Regions from separate parts of the Planococcus donghaensis genome, predicted to be linked through region 1. Evidence: predicted binding sites of a transcription regulator. Region 1 holds the regulator's gene; each other region holds the start of a gene.

Region 1 (2,268 bases):
AGGTCTTGAAGAATTTCGTATTCTGATTTTCCAAGAGTCAATTGGTTAGATATTTGATAAACATTTCCTAAAGCTTCACTACCCTCACCATAAATGCCTCGAACTACCATTCCAAGTCTTGAAATAGCGGGAATGATTCGTTGGATTTGATGAGACATAGTTAAAGCAGGCAAATGAAGCATAACGGATGCCCGCATCCCAGTACCTACATTTGTTGGACAACTAGTTAAGTATCCATGTTTTTCATGGAAAGCATAAGATAAATTTTTTTCCAAAAGAGAATCTAGCTCATTTGCTATTTTATATGCTTGCTGAAGTTGAAACCCTGACTGAAGACTTTGAATTCGCAAATGATCTTCTTCATTCACCATAATACTCAGCTCTTCGTTATCAGACAACAAAACAGAACCTGAGTGATGACTATTTATAAGATAAGGACTAATTAAATGTTTTTCTACCAGTATCTCTTTTTGCAACTCAGCTAGCTCTTCAATACTGATATGGCTAAAAGTATAGTCTAATTCATTTCCTTTATCTAATAATACAGACGAGATTTCTTTGTCCACTTTGAGTGCTTCATCTTCTGTAAAAGCATATGGGAATTTAAAATTGTTTAAATTTCTGGCCAACCTAACTCTCGTACTCATTGCAATATCTACATTTTTACCATCGTTAGCCATCCAGCTACTTGCATGGGGTTGAAGAAAACGCTCAACTGCCATCCTGGATACCCCCTTCAAGCTTTGCACTTAGAACTTTTACTTCATCTCTTAATCTAGCAGCTTCTTCAAAATGCTCACCTTGAATGGATATTTGCATTTGTTTTCGAAGTTCTTCAATTTCTTTTTTTATTTTTAAAGTTGTGCCGTAAGAAGCTGGAATTTTACCGGTATGTTCTATATTCCCATTATGGAAGCGTTTAAAGATCTCATTAAGCTGCGGGGAAAACGCATCATAACAAGAAGCACATCCGAACTTCCCGATACGTAAAAATTTAGAGAAAGTGAAGCCACAGGAAGGACAAGTTGCTATTTCCTTTCTGACTGGGTTAATGGATGCTTGCGCATTAGGGAACCAATTTGATAATAACTGATGAATAGCTAATGGATCTTGTTCAAAAGCAATATTAATACTATGGTTTTCAGCAGCACAGATATGACATAAATTCCGTTCAACCATCTGTCCTTGTTGCTGTTGTTTAACTATAACTGATGCAGAACGCTCTCCGCATTGATCGCAAATCATCTTTTCACCTCTTTATGTGTTTGTTTGATATTTAATTGTGAAGAGCATCGCTATAAGAATACGTGCTCTAATTTCATCACGTGTTGGAAGAGGGAGAAGCAAAGTACCCCGATCGATGGCACTAAGAATTAGTTTAGCTTCTCGCTTGGAAATAATTTCTTCATCAAGTAGTCTAAAAACGATATCTTCTGCCATTATCTGCGTAGCTCCATGTTCCAATCGCTCAATAACTTCTGCTATAACATCTGATTTTTGATGGAGCCGAATTCTTTTAATGCGAATATACCCTCCGCCACCACGCTTACTTTCTACCAAGTATCCCCGATCAACAGTAAACCGAGTATTTATAACATAATTTATTTGAGATGGAACACATTGAAATTTTTCTGCCACTTCACTGCGCTTAATTTCAATATGGTCTCTCTCGCTTAATTCGATAACTTGCCTCAAATAACCTTCAATTACATCCGAAATGTTCCGCATCGCTTTCACCTCTTCGATACATAATATGAAAAAGTTGACTTTGACTATATTTGACTTAATTATACAACAAGTTTTTTACACTTATCAAATAGTAAGTATCGAAATTGATAATCAAACAAAAAAGCCTTTCAGTTACTTCAATAAAGGCTTCAGTTATATTAATTTCATTTTAAATTTTTGTTCCTGTTTTATTCACTATAACTGCTATCTTATAAGCAATTCATAATGTACCTTGTATTTATTTTCATACAAAAAAGCCGTTACCGGAATCGGTAACGACTTTCTTTTTATGGCCCAGCGACGTCTTACTCTCACAGGGGGAAACCCCCAACTACCATCAGCGCAAAAGAGCTTAACTGCCGTGTTCGGGATGGGAACGGGTGTGGCCTCTTTGCCATCATCACTGGACTATTTGGTTGAGTGCTTGTTCACTCAAAACTGGATAAACGACATTGGAACGGGCAAGTCTTCGCATACATGGTTTTGGTTAAGTCCTCGATCGATTAGTATTCGTCAGCTGCACATGTCGCCACGCTTCCA
Region 2 (2,268 bases), 940 kb from region 1:
GAACAGATGTTAAAATTTTTGCTGATGGATTGGACGAAGAAAAAGCAGTGGATTCTTTATCGCAAATCATGGAACAAGAAGTGTAAGTTTTAGAAGGTCAGACACCATTATTTACACAAACATAGAAAAAATCACAGCCAAGTAGGCTGTGATTTTTTTATACATCTTTTTTGTGATTTTCAGGTAATTTGCTGCGAGTAATAACTTGGTCGATCAAACCGTATTCTAGCGCACGTTCAGCTGTCATAAAGTTATCGCGGTCTGTATCTTTCGCAATCACGTCAATTGGTTGACCAGTACGTTCAGAAAGAATTTGGTTCAACTTTTCACGAAGGTGTAAAATGCGTTTTGCTGCAATTTCGATTTCAGTCGCTTGTCCTTGTGCACCACCAAGAGGTTGGTGAATCATAACTTCAGCATTTGGAAGAGCAAGGCGTTTGCCTTTTGTTCCAGCTGCAAGTAGGAAAGCTCCCATTGAAGCGGCCATACCGATACAGATTGTTTGAACATCTGGACGGATAAATTGCATAGTATCATAAATTGCCATACCGGCTGTGATGCTACCGCCTGGGCTGTTGATGTAAATTGAAATGTCTTTATCTGGATCTTCTGCTTCTAAAAACAGCAACTGTGCAACAATTGAGTTTGCAACATTATCGTCAATCGCGCTTCCCAGCATGATGACACGGTCTTTTAACAAACGTGAGTAAATATCATAAGCACGTTCGCCTCGGCTAGTTTGTTCAATTACTGTAGGAATTAAGTTCATAAAATAGTTCCTCCTCGATTAAGTGATTTGCAAACAATGCTGAAAGTTCTCTCAGCTGTACTATTATCATACACATCATGGTCAATGAAGGTCAAATCTAACGAATTAAAAAATGCAGCTTGATTATGTTCCAATATTTTCGTATAATAGAAAAGTCGCGAATAGCGAAAACGCCCTCGTAGTGTAATGGATCACACGTAAGATTCCGGTTCTTAAAATGGAGGTTCGATTCCTTCCGAGGGCATTCCAAAACTACCAGACTCTGCTCACCTGAATAGGTGGACAGAGTTTTTTGTATTTAGAATCTTTGTTTACGCTAAAAGAGGCAAAGGGAATAGTTAGTAAAGATAAAAGCCAAAAGGAGGACGAAGAATGTTTACGCTATATACTCGTGCTAACTGTCCGCTTTGTGATGAAGCTAAGTTAATGATGCAACTTGTTAACGAAGATATTCCGTTTTCTTATAAAGAAGTAGATATTGAAAGTGATGATGCATTACACGAAAAATATATGCTAATGATTCCTGTCTTAGAAAAAGATAACGAAATATTAGTATACGGCAATATCGGTTATGTAGAACTAGTAGAAGCGTTAGAAAATTAACGCTTCTTTTTATTTGCAATTAAAAGAAAGATTGGGTAGAATGAATTTAGTGGGACGCAAAATTAAAGAGTGGGACGAAAATTGTCCAACAAGAACGGAGTGAAAATATGGATGCATTATCTGTTGCTCAGCAAAAGCTGATGCCGGAAATGTCCGAACTCCTAAAAAAACGTTATCAAATTTTACAAATAATAAGTTTAGAACAACCAATCGGCAGGCGAACATTGTGTGAAGTTGCCGGAGGCACAGAACGTGAAATCAGAAAAGAAACAGACTTGCTGAGAAAACAGCAGTTGATTGAGATGAAGACGGCAGGTATGAAAGTTACTTCGCAAGGATTGGAAGTACTAGACAGACTGAAAGTGTTTATCCGTGAAATTTCCGGACTGACAGACATGGAAGTACAGCTGCAATCGATTTTAGGAATCTCAAAAGTGGTTATTTTGCCGCAAAATTCCGATGAAATTCCAGCTGTGAAATCCCACATCGGCAAAGAAGCAGCCAGATTACTTGAAACTGTATTTGGTCGCTACAAGAAAATTGCCGTAACAGGCGGTAGCACGATGGCCGCCATTTCTAAAGAATTATCGATTGGGAAATCTGATCGAACGCTTCAGTTCATCGCAGCACGTGGTGGACTTGGAGAAGATGTTTTGCACCAAGCCAATACCATCGCAGCGGCATTTGCTGAAAAAACAGGTGGTTCTTTTAAAACACTTTATTTGCCGGATCACTTAAGTGCAGAGGCATTTGAAATGATGATGAAAGAACCTGTCATCAAGGAAATGATGGACTTGTATGATCAAACGGATGTTGTTGTGCACGGAATTGGTGATGCAGAAGAAATGGCGGTTCGCCGTCACTCTTCTTTAGAAGAAGTGAAAATGATTCGTTCA
Region 3 (2,268 bases), 1.1 Mb from region 1:
TAGGTGGCACATCGATGGGTGGCATTACTACAATGGGAGCTATGACAGTTTATCCATGGATTCAAGCAGCTGCAGTTATGATGGGTGCAGGAAATTATGTGGAGTTGGCTCAAGCCCAAATGTCGCAATACGAATCGAGAGGCTTCCAATTGCCAATTAGTGAAGAAGAAAGAGAAAAGATGCTTACGACTTTAGCGATGTTTGATAGTGTTAAGCATCAATCAAAATTTAATAACCGTCCAATTTATTTTTGGCATGGCGAACAAGATGTTACTGTCCCTTTTGAGCCAACATATCGCTTGTTTAAAGAACTTAAAAAACAATACGAGACTGTACCAGAAAAAATTGTCTTTCGTCGTGAACGAGAAGCAGGACACGCAGTAAGTCGAGCTGGTATGCTTGAGGCAACCGATTGGTTTGTTAAGCATTTAGCCGAGTAATCGTGTCAATTCCATTTTCAGATGAAATTTGTTAAGATGGTTGTAATAGTAAAGGGAGGGATTTTGAATGGATCAAGATATGAAAGATAGCATGATGGGTGCATTAGAAACTGTAATCGATCCCGAATTAGGAATTGACATCGTCAATTTAGGGCTTATTTATGATGTAATGTTGTCTGAAGACGGCTTTGCAGTAGTTACGATGACATTAACGTCAATGGGATGCCCAATGGGACCTCAAATCGTACAAATGGTAAAAACCGCATTATATGAGCTACCAGAAGTAGAAGAAGTCGATGTAAAAATCGTATGGCAGCCAGTATGGGGCAAAGAACATATGTCACGCTATGCTAAAATGGCACTTGGCGTTCGATAAGCAATAAAAAAATCTCACTGGAATTTATTCCAGTGAGATTTTTTTATGGATTCATTTTCCGTATTAAGGGTTAAATTTGTAAGAAATGGTGAACCTAAATAATTGCTATATCTTAAAAAATTGACTATAATCTAATTAGTCAAAGATAGTCAAACTTTTTAAAAAGGAGAGGTTGTTATGGTTCAATTCCAGGGAAATACAGAACAAAAATCCCCGTTAGAGCAGTATGGCCGTAATATGGTCGAACAAGCACAATCGGGGAAAATGGATCCTGTCATTGGTCGAGACCAAGAAATTCGTAATGTCATTCGAATTTTGTCACGAAAAACAAAAAACAATCCGGTATTAATCGGAGAACCAGGTGTTGGTAAAACAGCAATTGTTGAAGGTCTAGCGCAGCGTATTGTTCGTAATGATGTTCCAGAAGGATTGAAGAACCGGACAATATACGAACTCGACATGAGTGCGTTAATTGCAGGCGCAAAATACCGTGGGGAATTTGAGGAACGTTTAAAAGCCGTCTTAAAACAAGTAAAAGATAGCGAAGGGCAAATCATCTTATTTATTGATGAAATCCACACCATTGTTGGAGCGGGAAAAACAGAAGGCGCTATGGATGCAGGGAATATGCTGAAACCAATGCTTGCTCGTGGAGAGTTGTATTGTATTGGGGCAACGACATTAGATGAGTACCGCATGCATATTGAAAAAGATCCGGCTTTAGAACGTCGCTTTCAACAAGTTATGGTGCGCGAGCCTTCAGTAGAAGATACCGTTTCGATTTTACGTGGCTTGAAAGAGCGTTTTGAGTTGCATCATGCCGTTCGCATTCATGACCGTGCGATTGTCGCAGCGGCAGCTATGTCAGATCGCTATATCACAGAGCGTTTTTTGCCAGATAAAGCAATTGACTTAATAGATGAAGCCTGTGCGATGATTCGTACTGAAATTGATTCGATGCCACAAGAGCTTGACGAAGTAACGCGTCGTTTATTGCAATTGGAAATTGAAGAACAAGCGTTGATGAAAGAAAAAGACGAAGCGAGTAAAATGCGATTAGAAACGTTGCAAAAAGAAATCACAGAACTACGTGAGTCTACAACAGACATGAAGAAACAATGGACAGAAGAAAAAGAGTCCTTGAAAAAAATTCAACAAAAACGTGAGCAATTAGATCAGTTCCGTAGACAACTAGAAGATGCGGAAAACAAATACGACTTAAACGCAGCCGCTGTGTTGCAACATGGCAAAATTCCAGCGCTCGAAAAAGAGTTGATGGCGTTAGAAGCAAGCTTGGAAAATGAAGATGCTGAGCGGTTGTTGCGTGAAGAAGTAACAGAAGAAGAAATTGCTGGTATTGTCGCACGTTGGACAGGAATTCCTGTAACAAAATTAGTAGAAGGTGAACGTGAAAAACTATTGCGTCTTGGCGACACTTTAAAAGAACGTGTT

The links. Region 1 encodes CtsR, which represses protease genes until heat stress. Its sites were predicted from a motif close to ATGGTCAATAAAGGTCAAACA; they were not measured.
Region 2: clpP (ATP-dependent Clp endopeptidase proteolytic subunit ClpP) is a predicted target of CtsR. The motif match lies at 847-867, and genes of this name have one in related genera.
Region 3: BCM40_RS11545 (ATP-dependent Clp protease ATP-binding subunit) is a predicted target of CtsR. The motif match lies at 952-972, and genes of this name have one in related genera.

Annotation. Positions count from the first base shown of each region.
Region 1 is NZ_CP016543.2:118,562-120,829, reverse strand. It holds gene BCM40_RS00575 (protein-arginine kinase McsB) at 1-722, opposite strand, end outside; gene BCM40_RS00570 (UvrB/UvrC motif-containing protein) at 712-1,245, opposite strand; gene BCM40_RS00565 (CtsR family transcriptional regulator) at 1,258-1,728, opposite strand; rRNA gene rrf (5S ribosomal RNA) at 2,021-2,136, opposite strand; rRNA gene BCM40_RS00555 (23S ribosomal RNA) at 2,212-2,268, opposite strand, start outside.
Region 2 is NZ_CP016543.2:1,057,324-1,059,591, forward strand. It holds gene BCM40_RS05225 (HPr family phosphocarrier protein) at 1-86, shown strand, start outside; gene clpP (ATP-dependent Clp endopeptidase proteolytic subunit ClpP) at 158-769, opposite strand; tRNA gene BCM40_RS05235 (tRNA-Arg) at 942-1,013, shown strand; gene BCM40_RS05240 (glutaredoxin family protein) at 1,142-1,372, shown strand; gene BCM40_RS05245 (sugar-binding transcriptional regulator) at 1,480-2,268, shown strand, end outside.
Region 3 is NZ_CP016543.2:2,301,657-2,303,924, reverse strand. It holds gene BCM40_RS11555 (prolyl oligopeptidase family serine peptidase) at 1-440, shown strand, start outside; gene BCM40_RS11550 (metal-sulfur cluster assembly factor) at 508-816, shown strand; gene BCM40_RS11545 (ATP-dependent Clp protease ATP-binding subunit) at 994-2,268, shown strand, end outside.